3 regions of the Gemmobacter sp. LW-1 genome follow, and region 3 is predicted to be linked to each of the others. Evidence: riboswitches for the same ligand, from Rfam matches in the RefSeq annotation. Region 3 holds a riboswitch; each other region holds the start of a gene.
What was found. A riboswitch is a leader RNA that binds a small molecule or an ion and turns the genes downstream of it on or off. The one in region 3 is predicted to bind cobalamin.
Positions count from the first base shown of each region.

Region 1 (4,979 bases), on a different contig from region 3:
CATGGATGTGCAGCTGATTTCCACCACCGAGGCCTGGGCGCAGTTCTCGGTCGCCGGGCCGAATGCGCGCAAGCTGCTGCAAAAGCTGGTGGATCAGGACATCTCGGATGCGGAACTGCCCTATATGGGGTGCCGCGAGATCACGGTTTGCGGCGGGCTGCGGGCGCGGATCTTCCGCATCAGCTTCTCCGGGGAACTGGCCTATGAAATCGCGGTGCCGACCCGTTATGGCGATGCGCTGATCCGCGAGCTGGTGGAACAGGGCCGCGAATTCGACGCCGTTGTCTATGGCACCGAGGCGCTCGGTGTCATGCGGGTCGAAAAGGGCCACGTCGCAGGGAACGAGCTGAACGGCCAGTCCACCGCGCTGAACATGGGTCTGGGCAAGATGGTGTCGAAGAAGAAAGACAGCATCGGCATGGTGCTGAGCCAGCGCGAGGGCATGAATGACCCGAACGGCTATCGTCTGGTTGGTGTGAAGCCCGTCGATCCGGCGCAGAAGCTGACCGCTGGCAGCCATTTCCTCGAGAAAGGCGCCGCGCCGGTGATTGCCAATGATCTGGGCTGGCTGACGTCAGTGGTTTATTCGCCGCATCTGGGCTGTTCCATCGCGCTTGGCTACCTGAAGAAGGGCGACGAGCGGCGCGGCCAGCGCCTGCGCGCGGCCAACCTGCTGGCAGGGGCCGAGGTCGAGGTCGAAATCGTGAGCCCGCATTTCTTTGACCCGGAAGGAGAGCGTCTCCGTGGCTGAGCATCGTCTGAAACCCCTCTGCCCGCTGGGGGGCACCAGCCCGGCGCGGGCCGTCTTCGGCCCGGTCACGCTGGCCGAGGTTGTGGATGTGGCGCTGGCATCGGTTTCGGCCCGTCAGGGGCGGTCTGCCGAAGTTGCCGCCGCCGCTGCGGGGGCCGGCATCCCGCTGCCCGGCCCCGGCCGCTTCGAGGCCCGTGCGCCTTTCGCCGCCTTCTGGCTGTCGCCCGAAAGCTGGATGATCGAGGCGCCCTTCGCCACGCATGAGGATAGTCGCGCGGCCCTGCTGCCGGTGTTCGGCGATGCGGCCTCGATCACCGAACAGACCGATGCCTGGGTGCGTATCGACGTGACCGGCGAGGATCTGCCCGCGCTGTTCGAGCGGTTGTGCAATGTCGATCTGGCCACCGCGCCGGATGGCGCCGCGACCCGCGCCATGCTGGAGCATATGGGGGTCTATGTGGTGAAGCGCGGGGCCGCGCAGGTCAGCGTGATCGGGGCGCGATCCTCGGCCGCCGCCCTGTGGCACGCGCTGGACACCGCCGCGCATTCGGTGTTCTGAACGGCTTCGCGGCCCCTCCGGGGGCCGCGCGCAAATCTTTTGTGGAAAAGATTTGCAAATTTCTTCAGGAAGAAATTTGCGCCTGGCCCCGGCGGCGCAGCAGGTAAATATCCATGATCCAGCCATGTGCGGCGCGGGCTTCGGCGCGGGCGGCAATGATGCGTGGGCCAGCGTCAGCCAGCGGGCCGCTGTCGGTGATCTGGATGTGCATACCCGCATAGCCCGCCCACCAGATCTGTATGCCTTCCGGCGGCAGGCTCTGGAAGGAACATTCGCCGTCCAGCATCACCACACAGGTATCGACGCCGGCCGGAAAGCCGGTTTCGCGCAATTGGCGCCCGGTGGTGATGGTGACGGGGCCGTCGATCTCGTTCAGCGGGATGGCCTGGGCGGCGGTCAGCGCCTGGATTGAGGTAATGCCGGGGATGACCTCGATGTCCGGGCGCGGGTTCAGCCGGGTGGCGATGCGCAGGGTGCTGTCGTAAAGCGAGGGGTCACCCCAGACCAGCAGCGCGACGCGCGTCGCGCCGGGGTGGGCCGCGATACTGTCCACCCAGCGGGCGGCGATGGCATCATGCCAGTCTTCGACCCTTTGGCGGTAATCGGCAGTTGCGGCGTCTCGCGTCGGATAGTCGAATTCGGCAATGCGGGTCGCGGGGTTTTCCAGCACCTCGGCGAGGATCTCGCGCCGGAGGTCGGCCAGATCGGCCTTCGCGCTGCCCTTGCGCGGCAAGAGGATCAGATCAGCGCGGTTCAGCGCGCGGATGGCTTGGCGCGTCAGGTGGTCGGGATTGCCGCTGCCAATTCCGACGAGGCTGAGGTGAAGGGTCATGGTCGCTCGGTCAAAGAGGCCGCCGCCCGGCTTTGGGCGGCGGCAGAAAGATCAGGCGGCGGCGTGCAGGCGTTGGGTCACAAGGCCGGAACCCGCAAGGCCCTTGATGGCCTTGGCGGCTGCCAGAACAGCCAGATCCACCAGCGGTTCCACCGCGACGACCAGCATGTAGGCGGCCCCGAAGGTCGAGACCTGCGCCATGGCCTCGGCGCTGAAGCCCATGCCGTAGAAAGCCCAGAAGGCGACCCAGGCGACGATGCCCGCCTGATAGGCGGTCGACAGCGCCAGCGCCTGCCCGTAGCGCAGATCGACATAGGCAGTGCCGGGGGCGATGACGCGCCGCGCCAGTGCCTGAAGGCCGAACAGTGGCACCAGCAGGGTGGTGACGTTCATCCCGTATTGCGGCAGGTCGAAGGGGGCGAAGAACATCCCCTGGATCAGCAGGCCAAGCGCCAGCCCGATGGCCGCCGGAGCGGCGCCGAACAGCAGGAACAGGGTCGATCCAAGGATGAGATGCACCTCGGATACGCCGACGGGCACATGGGGAAGCACCTCGAAGAAGGTGAAGGTGGCGGCGGTGGCCAGCACGCTGCGCGCCAGCAGTGACACTGCACCCTGTTCGCGGATCGCGGCAAAAGCGATTTTCAGCGTGTAAAGCCCGGCGGTGGCGGCGGTGGCGGCACCAAGCATCAGCTTGGCCCCGGAAACGAGGCCCGGTTCGATATGCATGATCTGTCTCCTCTGGCCGTCACACCCGACGGCCGTGGTTTCGGTTCATGCAAGGCCGGTCTCCTGGCTTGCGGGTCGTGGCGCGTCCCGGCCTTCCCGGTGCCGCAGGGACACCAGTGGCGGATGGGGGCGCTCTCCGCTCACAGTCGCGGGGGCGGCCGGGGCTTTGGGCGCCTGACTGGGTTCGCCCTTCCCCGTTCCCGATTGAGTCCGGTGCTTGGCACCTGATGGACACCTTGCCGCCTCGTTCTGTGGCGAAAGGGCGCTTGCGTCAAGCGGGCTTTGCGACGGTCTGGCGCGCTTTGCGACGGGCGGGCGGGGCCGGGGCGGTTGCGGGCCGCGCGGGCTTGGGGCAAAACGGGGGCATGGACCTGTTCGAAGACCCCCAGCCCCAGCAGGGCAACCAGCCCGAATATACCGTGTCGGAGCTTTCCGGCGCAGTGAAACGCATGATTGAAGGCGAATTTGGCCTTGTCCGCGTGCGGGGCGAGATCGGGCGAGTCTCGCGCCCGTCCTCGGGGCATATGTATTTCGACCTGAAGGATGACCGTTCGGTCATTGCCGCCGTCTCCTGGAAGGGGCAGGTGGCACGGATGCAGGTGCGCCCTGAAGAGGGGATGGAGGTCGTGGCCACCGGCCGGATGACCACCTTTCCGGGCCAGTCGAAATACCAGCTGATTGTCGAGGATGTGGCCCCCGCAGGGGCCGGTGCCCTGATGGCCATGCTGGAAAAGCGCCGCGCCGCCTTGCAGGCCGAGGGGCTGTTTGACCCCGCGCGCAAAAAGCCTGTCCCTTATCTGCCCGGCGTGATCGGGGTGGTCACATCGCCCTCGGGTGCGGTGATCCGCGACATCCTGCACCGGCTGCGCGACCGCTTTCCCCGCCATGTCCTGATCTGGCCGGTGGCGGTCCAGGGGGAGAAATGCGCAGCCGAGGTGGCGGCGGCCATTCGTGGCTTCAACGCGATCGAACCCGGCGGCCCGGTGCCGCGGCCCGATCTGCTGATCGTGGCGCGGGGCGGTGGCTCTCTGGAGGATCTGTGGGGATTCAACGAGGAAATCGTGGTGCGGGCGGCGGCGGCCAGCCGCATTCCGCTGATTTCCGCCGTGGGGCACGAAACCGACACCACGCTGATCGACTTCGCGGCTGACCGCCGGGCGCCAACGCCGACCGCCGCCGCAGAGATGGCGGTGCCGGTGCGGCTGGACCTGCTGGCCGCTGTCGATGGCTTCGGGGCGCGTCTCAGCCGGGCGATGGCGCAGGAGGCCGAGCGGCGGCGGGTGCGGCTGTCCGATCTGGGCCGGGCGCTGCCCCGGCTCGACATGCTGCTGGGCGGGCCGGGCCAGCGATTCGACGCGGTGGTGCAACGGCTGGGCGGTGCGCTGGGGCTGATGGTCACCCGCAAGCGGGGCGCCTACGAGGCGCGTGCCGGGCGCCTGCGTCCCGAGGCGCTGCGCGCCCTGATCTCGGGCCGGGCCGAGCGGCTGCAGGTGCTGACTGCCCGCGCGGATACGGCAATGGAGCGGCGGCAGGAGCGTAGCCATGCGGGCCTCGATAAATGGGCCTCACGGCTCGCGCCCGCGCTGGCGCGTCTGCTGTCCGGAGCCAAAACCCAGATTGCCCGCGACCGGGATCGTCTGGGCGTTCTGGCAAGCCGGCTGGAAACCGCACCTGCACAACGGTTGGCCCGCGCCACAGAACGGCTGGACGGGCTGGAGCGGATGCGGAAGACGCTGGGCTATCAGGCGACACTGGCGCGGGGCTATGCCGTCGTACGGGCCGGAGGCGCCGTCATCACCAGTGCCGAACTTGCCCGCGAGGCCGCCGCGCTGGAGATCGAGTTCCGCGATGGCCGCGTCACGACCGGCCCCGGCACCTCCGTGGCGCCATCCGCCGAAGGCCCCCTGCGCACCCCCCGCAAGCCCCGTTCCCGCGAGGAGGGGCCGGATCAGGGCAGCCTGTTCTGACGCACAGCTCGCCGGACGGCCCCGGCAACCCCCGGGCCGATGGGCGCAGGGAGGACTCCGGAGCATCTTGCGCGAGGGGCCGGAGGCTGGAGGCGCGTACAGCCGCATCTGACGGCGCAGATGATGTGACCGCGCCCGACG
Region 1 covers NZ_LJSC01000011.1:30,652-35,630, forward strand. The annotation lists gene AO684_RS01710 (sarcosine oxidase subunit alpha family protein) at 1-751, shown strand, start outside; gene AO684_RS01715 (sarcosine oxidase subunit gamma) at 744-1,310, shown strand; gene cobF (precorrin-6A synthase (deacetylating)) at 1,375-2,142, opposite strand; gene AO684_RS01725 (energy-coupling factor ABC transporter permease) at 2,194-2,871, opposite strand; cobalamin riboswitch at 2,907-3,125, opposite strand; gene xseA (exodeoxyribonuclease VII large subunit) at 3,237-4,838, shown strand.
Region 1: it holds a riboswitch for cobalamin, as region 3 does, so the genes downstream of both, AO684_RS01725 (energy-coupling factor ABC transporter permease) here and AO684_RS01415 (DUF1636 domain-containing protein) in region 3, are expected to answer to the same signal.

Region 2 (4,979 bases), on a different contig from region 3:
GCCCAGCAGATCCTCGCGCGTGCCCTCCACGACCAGCCCGGCGTTCTGCACCTCGTCCATCCAGTTCGGGGCGGCAGACACGAAGATGTCGGCGGGCGCCCCGGCAACGATCTGCTGCGCAAGCTTGCCCGAACCCGCATAGCTGATCACCACCTGATTGCCGGTTTCCGCCTGCCATTGCGCGGCCAGGTCATCCAGCGCATTCTTCATCGACGCGGCGGCGAAGACCACGACCTCCTCGGCGGCGACAGGGCTGGCAGCGAGGGCGAAAGCAAGCGTAAGGGCAAGACGGCGGGACATGAGAGACTCCGATATGTTTCGGGAAACATATCTGGCAGCCGCCTCCCGGTCACGCAAGCGTTATTTTTCTTCAGACATATCCACCTTGGTCGCAGGGGCAAGCAAGGCCTCCAGCGCGGTCACCTCTGCCGCCCCCGCCTGTTCGGCGGCCTCCAATACCGCAAGATAGCGGCGCAGCACCTCTTGCCCGGTCTCTGTCACCTGCGCCCCGCCGCCGCCCGCCCCGCCCCGCGCACTGCTGACCAGCGGTTCACGGAAAGCCGCGTTCATTTCCTCCACCAGCGACCAGGCCCGCTTGTAGCTCATCTGCATCTGCCGCCCGGCTGCGGCGATCGAGCCGGTCTCGCCAATGCGCTGCAACAGCTCGGCCTTGCCGGGGCCAAGCATGGCGGTGTCGAACAGGATGCGCAGCTTCAGCTTGGTCATCGGCGGGCCTTTCCGGGTGTCTCGGCCAATCATCGCCGCCGGCGCGCCGACAGGCAAGGGTGTGCCGCTTGTCGTGCCCGGGCTTGACGGCGGCGCCGAGTCATGCGCTTCTGGCCGCCGATGGTTCCCGGCAAATGCGACGCCGGGTGAAAAGGGAACACGGTGCGGTGTAGCCATCAGGCGCCAATTCCGTGACTGCCCCCGCAACTGTAAGCGGCGAGCGACCCCCAATGCCACTGGACCCCGAACTGCGGGGCCGGGAAGGCGGGGCAAGCTGCGACCCGCGAGTCAGGAGACCTGCCATCGAGAACCGCAACAACCACCGGGCGGGGTGCCCCGGGAAGGAGATCGTATGGACAGATCCCCGCGCAGGCCGATGGCCGCGCTTTCCACCGAAACCGGCGCGCGCCCCGCGCCGCATCAGATGCTTGTCTGCCAGTCCTGCCCGCATGTCGGGCGCGAATGCAGGCCCGGCCTGAACCTGTTGATCCAGCTGCGCGGCGCCCTGGCGCTGGCGGGTGTGGGGGCAGAGTTCGAGCTGTCGGGAACGCTGTGCGTCGAAGGCTGCCAGCGGCCCTGCACCCTGGCCTGGCGGGTCGCCTCGGGCGAGACCTGGCTGTTTGGCGATGTCGAAGATGGCCAGGATATCGACGCGCTGGTGGCCGGAACCGTGCGCCCTGCGGCTGCGGTCATCCGCACGGCGGCGGGGGCGATCCAATGACCCCGGCGCTGGAGTTCCGCTCGGTCTGCTGGGGCCCGAAGGACCGGCCCGACATCCTGACCGATATCAGCTTCGCCGTTCCGCAGGGGCAGATCATGGCGATCTGCGGCGCGAACGGGGCAGGCAAGACCTCGCTTCTGCGGCTGATCTATCGCCACCAGCCGCCCCGGCGCGGCGCGGTATCGGTTACGGGCCGCGACCTGTGGCTGATGTCGGCGCCCGAGGCCGCGCGCATCGTGGCTGCCGTGGTGCAGGAACAACCCACCGATTTCGCGTTGAGCGTGCGGCAGATCGTGGCTTTGGGCCGCTTGCCGCATCGCAAGGGCTGGGGCAGCGGGCTCGCCCTGCCCGGTGAGGCTGACTGCGCCATCATCGACGCCGCCATGGCCCGGCTGGACCTGACAGCCTTCGCAGACCGCAGTTTCGGCACCCTGTCCGGGGGCGAAAGGCAGCGGGTCATGGTTGCCCGTGCCCTTGCGCAAGAGCCGCGCATTCTGGTGCTGGACGAGCCGACCAACCATCTGGACATCCGCCACCAGCTTGATCTGTTGCGGCTGCTGCGCGATCTCGGCCTGACGGTGGTGACCACGCTGCACGATCTGCCGCTGGCGGCGGAATTTGCCGAACGCATGCTGATCCTGCATGGCGGCCGGATGCTGGCGGATGGTCCGCCCGATCAGGTGCTGCACGAGGATCTGCTGCACACCGCCTTTCAGGTGCGGGGCCGGATCGACCACAGCGGCACCGGCCCGCGCCTGTCCTTTCACCTCTGATCCGATCAGGAGTTTCCGATGATCCGTCTCGCCCTTGCGGCGCTGCTGCTGTCTGCCAGTGCGGCTGCTGCCTTCCCTGTCACCGTCAAAAGCTGCGACCGTGATGTGACCTTCGACGCCGCACCCGCGCGCGCAATTTCCAATGATGTGAACCTGACCGAAATGATGCTCGTGCTCGGCCTGCGCGACCACATGGTCGGCTATACCGGCATTTCCGGCTGGAAGACGCTGGACCCCGAAATGCGCGAGGGCGTCGCCGAACTGCCGGAGCTTTCGGCCAAATACCCCAGCAAGGAAGTTCTGGCTGCGGCGGAGGCTGATTTCTTCTTCGCGGGCTGGAATTATGGCATGAAGGTCGGCGGCGAGGTTACGCCCGAAACGCTGGAACCTTTCGGCATCAAGACCTACGAACTGACCGAAAGCTGCATCCATATCGGGCCGAAAGCACGCAGCACGATGCAGGACATGTATCAGGACATGCTGAACCTTGGCCGCATATTCGGCGTCGAGGATCGGGCAGAGTCGCTGGTCGCAGGCTACAAAGCGCGGCTGGCCGAGGCGACGAAGGGCGTGGACCACGACCATCCGCTGCGGGTCTTTGTTTACGATTCGGGCGAAGAGGCGCCGTTCACTGCCGGCAAATACGCCATGCCGACCGCACTGATCGAGGCGGCGGGCGGCGTCAACATCATGGATGATCTGGACAAAAGCTGGGCCGAAGTGGCGTGGGAGCCGGTGGTGGCGCGCAATCCGCAGGTCGTGGTGATCGTGAACTACGGCGATGTGACGGCGGAACAGAAGATCGCCTTCATGAAGGGTAATCCGGCCTTCGCGGATATCGACGCGGTGAAGAATGATCGCTTCGTCGTGCTGGAATATGTCGAGGCGACGCCGGGGCCGCGCAATATCCGCGCGGTCGAAAAGCTGGTCGCCGGGTTCGCGGGCCAGTGACGATGCGGCTCGCCCTGCGTCGCGCCCTGCCGCGCCGGGCGGGCCTTGCCCTTGCCGTGCTGCTGGGGCTGGCGCTTTCGGTCAGCCTTGCGGTTTCGGTTGGATCGGTCGCCATCGCGCCGGGCACCGTCTGGGGGGTATTGCTCGACCGGCTGCTGCCCGGGCTGGTGACGCCCCACTGGGGTGTGGGGCAGGCGAATATCGTCTGGCAGATCCGCCTGCCGCGCGTGCTGCTGGCGGCTCTGGTCGGCGGCGGGCTGGGTCTGGTGGGCGCGGCGCTTCAGGCCGTTACCCGCAACCCGCTGGCCGATCCGCATTTGCTGGGCATTTCCTCGGGCGCCGCATTCGGTGCGATTGCGGCGCTGTTACACACGGGCATGTTCCTTGGCCTGCTGACCGTGCCGCTGATGGCCTTCGGCGGGGCGCTGGCGGCCACGGCGCTGGTGCTGGGCGTTGTGGCGCTGACCGGCGCGGGGGCGGCGGACCGGCTGGTGCTGGCCGGGGTCGCCGTCAGCTTCATCATCATGGCCGGGGCAAACATCCTGATCTTCCTCGGTGATCCGCGCGCCACGCATACCGTGGTGTTCTGGATGCTGGGCGGGTTGGGCCTTGCGCAATGGTCGCACCTTCTCTGGCCGCTGGCGGTATTGCTGCCGGTGGGACTGTGGCTCTGGTCGCGGGCGCCAGTGCTGAACGCGATGAGCCTTGGCGACGAAACCGCCGTGAGCCTTGGTGTCGAGGTCACGCGATTCCGGCTGGCGGTCTTTGTCGCCGCCGCGCTGATCACGGGGGTGATGGTGGCGTTTTCCGGGCTGATCGGCTTTGTCGGGCTGATGATGCCGCATCTGGTGCGGATGCTTGTCGGGGGCGACAATGCCCGCGTGTTGCCCGGATCGGCGCTGGCGGGCGCGGTGTTCCTGATCTGGGCCGACGCTGCGGCGCGGGTGGTGCTGGCGCCCGAGGATCTGCCCATTGGCGTCGTGACCGGCCTGTGCGGCGGGCTGTTTTTCATCTGGCTGATGGCGCGACGGCGCTAACCGCGCCGCCAGCGCGCCGCACGCTGTTCGGCGGGCTGAATCAGCGCAAGGTCGATCACCAGCATCACCGCGACGAAGGCCAGTGCATAGGCCAGGACACCAGCAATCTCGAAAAGCTGGAATTTCAGGTGGATCTGAAAGCCGATGCCGCTGGAGCGGCCCAGAAACTCCACCACCAGCACGATCTTCCAGATGATCGCCAGCCCCGCCCGCGCGCTGGCAACCAGAAAAGGCGCAAGCTGCGGCAGCAGCACATGCCGCGCCCAGATCAGGCGCGACAGGCGAAAGACGCGGGCCATGTCGTTCAGCTCGGGTGACAGCGTGCGCGCGCCTTCCCGCATGGTCACCAGCACCATGGCGGTCTTGTTGATGGTCACGGCGGCAATGGCGGCCACCTCATTCAGCCCGATCCACAGATAGCACAGCACGATGACGACCAGCGCGGGCAGATTGAGGAAGATCAGCACCCAGGGGTCCAGCCAGCGGTTCAGCCGGGGCAACCGGCCCAGCGCCACACCCAGTACCGTGCCCAGCGCCATCGACAAGCCGAAAGCAAGTGCCACCCGCACCAGCGTCGCCGTCATGTGATGCCACAGCCGCCCTGATCTGGCCTCCTCCCACAGGACCGCTGCCACTTCGGGTGGGGCGGGCAGGATGCGCGGCTCGCCCCGCAACAGCGACAGCGCCCACCAGAAGGCCACAAAGCCGGTGAGCGACAGCAGGAAGATCAGCCGGTCGGCCGGGGTGCGGGCGGAAGGCTCCATTCCCCGA
Region 2 covers NZ_LJSC01000031.1:26,069-31,047, reverse strand. The annotation lists gene modA (molybdate ABC transporter substrate-binding protein) at 1-300, opposite strand, end outside; gene AO684_RS06275 (hypothetical protein) at 361-726, opposite strand; cobalamin riboswitch at 831-1,046, shown strand; gene AO684_RS06270 (DUF1636 family protein) at 1,079-1,447, shown strand; gene AO684_RS06265 (ABC transporter ATP-binding protein) at 1,444-2,220, shown strand; gene AO684_RS06260 (ABC transporter substrate-binding protein) at 2,239-3,171, shown strand; gene AO684_RS06255 (iron ABC transporter permease) at 3,174-4,208, shown strand; gene AO684_RS06250 (ABC transporter permease) at 4,205-4,972, opposite strand.
Region 2: it holds a riboswitch for cobalamin, as region 3 does, so the genes downstream of both, AO684_RS06270 (DUF1636 family protein) here and AO684_RS01415 (DUF1636 domain-containing protein) in region 3, are expected to answer to the same signal.

Region 3 (4,979 bases):
GTTCTCACCCTCGTCCCGGTCGGCCAGCGCGCCCACCGCCTGCTGGAACAATTGCGCAAGCCCCGGAAAGACATCGCGGAACAGGCCTGACACCCTCAACGTCACATCGACGCGCGGGCGGCCCAGAAGGGCGGGCGGCACGATTTCAAACCCCGAAACACGGGCCGAGCCTTCGTCCCAGCGCGGCGCCAGCCCGGCCAGATGCAGCGCCATGGCAAATTCCTCGCCCGCCGTGCGCATGGTGGCCGACCCCCAGAGGTCCACCACAAGCGCGCGCGGGTAATCGCCCTGATCCTGCAAATGCCGCCGGATCAGCTCTTCCGCCAGTTTCACCCCCTGCGCATGGGCGGCGCGGCTGGGTACGGCGCGCGGATCGACGGCATACAGGTTGCGCCCGGTCGGAAGCACATCCAGCCGTCCCCGCACCGGGGACCCCGATGGCCCCGGCGCCACATGCCGCGCGTCCAGCGCCGTCAGCAGCCCCGCGGCCTCGCCCTCTGCCGCGCCATAGACATGCAGCCCCTCGCCATACTGGCTTTCCTTCACGTCGCAGACGAAACGGTCGATCCGCACCATCGCCTCGGCGGCAGAGGCATCGGGGGCAAGGCCCAGATCGGCCTCGACGCCCGCCGCCTGCGCCTCGGCCCGCAGATCGGCCACCAGCCGGTCGCGGCGCGCGGGGTCCAGCCCGTCGGCGGTGGAATATTCGTCCAGCAGCCGCTCCAGCCGCAACAGCGCGGGGGGCGTGCCCGCCTGCGTCAGCGGCGGCGGCATATGGCCCAAGGTGACCGCACCGATGCGGCGCTTGGCCTGCGCCGCCTCGCCGGGATCATTGACGATGAACGGGTAGATCACTGGCAGATCGCCCACCAGCGCCTCGGGCCAGCAGGCATCGGATTGCGCCACCGCCTTGCCGGGCAGCCATTCCAGCGTGCCGTGCGCGCCGACATGGATCAGCGCATGAAGCCCCTGCGCCCGCAGCCACAGGTAGAAGGCCACATAACCATGGCAGGGCACGCGGCCAGTGTCGTGATATTCGCCATCACGCAATGCCGCCGTGCCGCGTTCCGGTTGCAGCGCCACCAGCGCCGCGCCCCGACGCAGCGCCCGGAAGCGGAAGAACTGGCCCTCGCAAGCCGGGTCATCCTCGGGGGCGCCCCATGTGGCGTGCAGGGCCGTTTGCAGCGGCGCGGGCAGGGCAGCCAGCGCGGCGCGATAATCCGCCAGCGGCCAGTCGAGCGTTTCGGCCTGAAGCGCGCGGCCCAGATCCGTGCCGGGCGTCACCGCGTAGCCCGCGCTGCGGAGCGTTTCCACAATGGCCTCTGTCGAGGCCAGCGCATCCAGGCCAACGGCATGGGCAAGGTTCCAGCCCTTGCCGGGATAGGTGGACAGCACCAGCGCCAACCGCCGTTCCGCCACAGGCGTGGCGCCCAGCCGATAGCGCGCGGCAACCTTGTCGATCACCGCTGCCACGCGGCCCTCGTCAGCGCGATGCACGAAGCGCGAGAATTGCAGGTCAGGGTCGCGGGGGCTGGGTTGCTTGAAGCTGACTACCCCGGCGAAGATCCGGCCATCGACCTCGGGCAACACGACATGCATGGCCAGATCGGCGGGCGACAGCCCGCGTTCTGCGGCGACCCAATCCTTGCGCCGCGCGGTCGACAGCGCCACCTGCCAGACCGGACAGCCAGTGGCATCCAGCGGCGAATGACCAGCCTCGCCCCTGGCGGAAAAGGCGGTGGCATTGATCACCGCCACCGGCTGCGCGGCGTGCAGCGCCTCGGCGACCAACGCGGCATGCGGGCCTTTCAGCGAGGGGGCGAACAGGCCGAAAGCCCGGAAACCCCGCGCCCGTGCCGCACGGATCAGCACATCCAACGGGTCGGTATCAGCGGCGGTCAGGTAAGATCGGTAAAACGTGACGGCGATCAGCGGCGCTTCACCTTCGGGCAAGGCGATGACGCCCCGGTCAGGGCAATACCAGCCGCAATCGGGCAGGGTCTTGGCCCCGGCCACCGGCGCCATGTAAAGCCCCGCCGCCAGCGCGAGCTGCGCCAGCGCCGCCTGCGCTGCCACCGCGCCGCCCGCGTCACACAGCACCGCCAGACGGCGCAACGTGCCGCTGGGCAGGGTAGAAAGGTCGTCCAGCCGCGCATCCGGCCGCCCGTCGGCGGGCAGCACCGCCAGCGCGATGCCCTTGCGTCGGCACAGATCCTGCACCGAGGCGAGGCCATAGGGCCAATAGCTTTCACCGCCGATCAGCCGGACCAGAATGCCCTTCGCCCCGGACAGCGTCGCCTCGACATAGGTATCGACCGACACCGGATGGCGCAGCGCCACCAGATTGACCAGCCGCAGCGAAGGCACATCGCCCGCCGCTTTCGCCCGCTGCCATCCTGCCGCGAAAGCGCCAAGGTCGCTGTCGGAAAATGACAGAACCACCAGATCCGCCGGGCTTTGCCCCGGATCGAACGGCGTGTCGGTCTCCTCCAGCCCGTGACTTTCGCGGAAGACGACGTGCAAGGCTCAGCCCTCCAGCACGGTGCGGATGGCGGCTTCGTTCACCTTGTCATGCTCGGCGATGACCACCAGACGGGTCGCACGCGGTGTGTCGCCCCAGGGGCGGTCATATTGTGCCCGTACCCGCGCGCCCACGGCCTGCACCAGCATCCGCATCGGCTTGCCCGCTACGGCGACATAGCCCTTCACGCGCAGGATGTCCTGTTCGCGGGCCAGCCGGATGATTGCGGCTTGCAGCGCCTCCGGGTCCGCCACCTCGCCCAGTTCGATCACCACCGTGTCGAAATCATCATGTTCATGGTCGTCATGGCCATCGTGATGGCTGGGCCGGGCGGCAAGGTCGTCTTCGGCTGCCGCATTCAGGCCCAGTACGACACGCGGGTCCACCACACCTTCCGAAACGGGCAGGATCGGCAGCTTGCGCGGCGCCTCGGCCTCGATCACCCCGCGCGCGGCGGCCAGACCGGCCTCGCCCGCGAGGTCGGCCTTGGTCAGCAACACCAGATCGGCGCAGGCGATCTGATCCTCGAACACCTCGGACAGCGGGGTTTCGTGGTCAAGACTGTCATCGGCGGCGCGCTGCGCCTCCACCGCTGCGACATCGGAGGCGAAACGCCCCGCCGCCACCGCCTCGGCATCGGCCAGCGCCACCACGCCATCCACCGTGATGCGCGAGCGGATCGCGGGCCAGTCGAAGGCTTTCAGCAGCGGTTTCGGCAGCGCGAGGCCCGAGGTTTCGATCAGGATATGATCGGGGCGCTGCGGCATCGCCATCAGCGCCTCGATCGTCGGAATGAAATCCTCGGCCACGGTGCAGCAGATGCAACCATTCGCGAGTTCCACGATATTCTCCACCGGGCAATTCGCATCGGCGCAGGATTTCAGGATCTCGCCATCCACCCCCACGGTGCCGAATTCATTGACCAGAACGGCCAGCCGCTTGCCCTGTGGGTTCTGCATCAGATGCCGGATCAGCGTCGTCTTGCCCGAACCCAGAAAGCCGGTGATCACAGTGACGGGGACTTTGGTCAGATCGGTCATTCGGCGGCTTCCTGTGTTGCGTCAGAGGGGAATGGGGGGATGCGGGCAAGGCATTGCTTGCGGAACACCTCGGGCCGCTCGCGCCAGGGCACAACGCCGTCAGCGGTTCCGGCATAGCGCGTGGCGCCGTCCAGAATGGCAGCGACATGGGTATCAGGGTCCAGCCGGCCATAGACATAGGTCCATTTGCCGGGGGCAGAGAGCGCGACCGCACAGCCGTTGGAACAGGCCGACAGGCATTCGACCCCGACGATGCGCACGCCTTCCGGCGCGCCTGCTTGCGCCAGCGCCTCGTGCAGCACGGCACCGGGGCGCGGTGCGGCGGGGTCCACCCCCTCGCGCCGGCAGGTCAGACAGACATGGAGCGTGGTCTGCGCCATCGGATCATCCCTTCCTTGGCAAAAGGGATGCAGGCGCGGAAGGGGTGACAGGCAGTCACCTCTGCCGGTCGCGGAACACCCCGTCCGCCCGTCAAAACAGATCGCTGGCAGGTCTCCCGGCTTGCGGAGTGGATTTCTCCCCGACCCCGACCTTCCCGGCTGTTTGCCAGTGGTATGGGGTCTCTCCGGTCACGGTCGCGGGGGCGGCTGCGCTTGGCCCTTGAGCCTGTCGCATTCCCTTTTCACCTGCCTCGCGGCAGGAACCAGCATGGCCCGCTTGTGCCACATCCCCCGGCGAAGTCAAGCGCGGCCCGCGCCGCTTCGGCGGGCAGGCGCGACATGGCGCGCGCCGCGCGCGGGCCGTCTCTTCGCGGCTTCCGGTGGACAAGGGCCACCGCTATGCTGCCCCGCGAACAGGAGGATACGATGCAAGATACCGCCCCGCAGACCGAAGTTCCGGCAGAGGATCTGGCCCGCCATGCCGCCAAGATGGCGAAGAAGAAAGCCGCCCGTGACAAGATCATGGCGACGAAAGAAGGCGAAAAGGGGCTGCTCATTGTCCATACCGGCGCGGGCAAGGGCAAAAGCTCTAGCGGGTTCGGCATGATCCTGCGCTGCATCGCCCATGGTATGCCCTGCGCCGTGGTGCAGTTCATCAAGGGCGCCTGGGACACGGGCGAGCGGCGCCTGATCGAAGAGAATTTCGCGGGTCTCTGCCAGTTTCACGCCATGGGCGAGGGCTTCACCTGGGAAACCCAGGACCGCGCCCGTGACATCGCCATGGCGCGCAAGGGCTGGGAGAAGGCGAAAGAGCTGATCCGCGACCCGGAGATCCGCTTCGTGCTGCTGGACGAAATCAATATCGCGCTGCGCTATGATTATCTGCCGCTGGACGAGGTTCTGGACTTCCTGCGCGACGAGAAGCCGCCGATGACCCATGTCTGCCTCACGGGCCGCAACGCCAGGGAAGAGCTGATCGAACTGGCCGATCTGGTGACCGAGATGGCGCTGGTGAAGCATCCGTTCCGCTCGGGGATC
Region 3 covers NZ_LJSC01000010.1:23,968-28,946, reverse strand. The annotation lists gene cobN (cobaltochelatase subunit CobN) at 1-2,523, opposite strand, end outside; gene cobW (cobalamin biosynthesis protein CobW) at 2,527-3,561, opposite strand; gene AO684_RS01415 (DUF1636 domain-containing protein) at 3,558-3,941, opposite strand; cobalamin riboswitch at 4,030-4,224, opposite strand; gene cobO (cob(I)yrinic acid a,c-diamide adenosyltransferase) at 4,368-4,979, shown strand, end outside.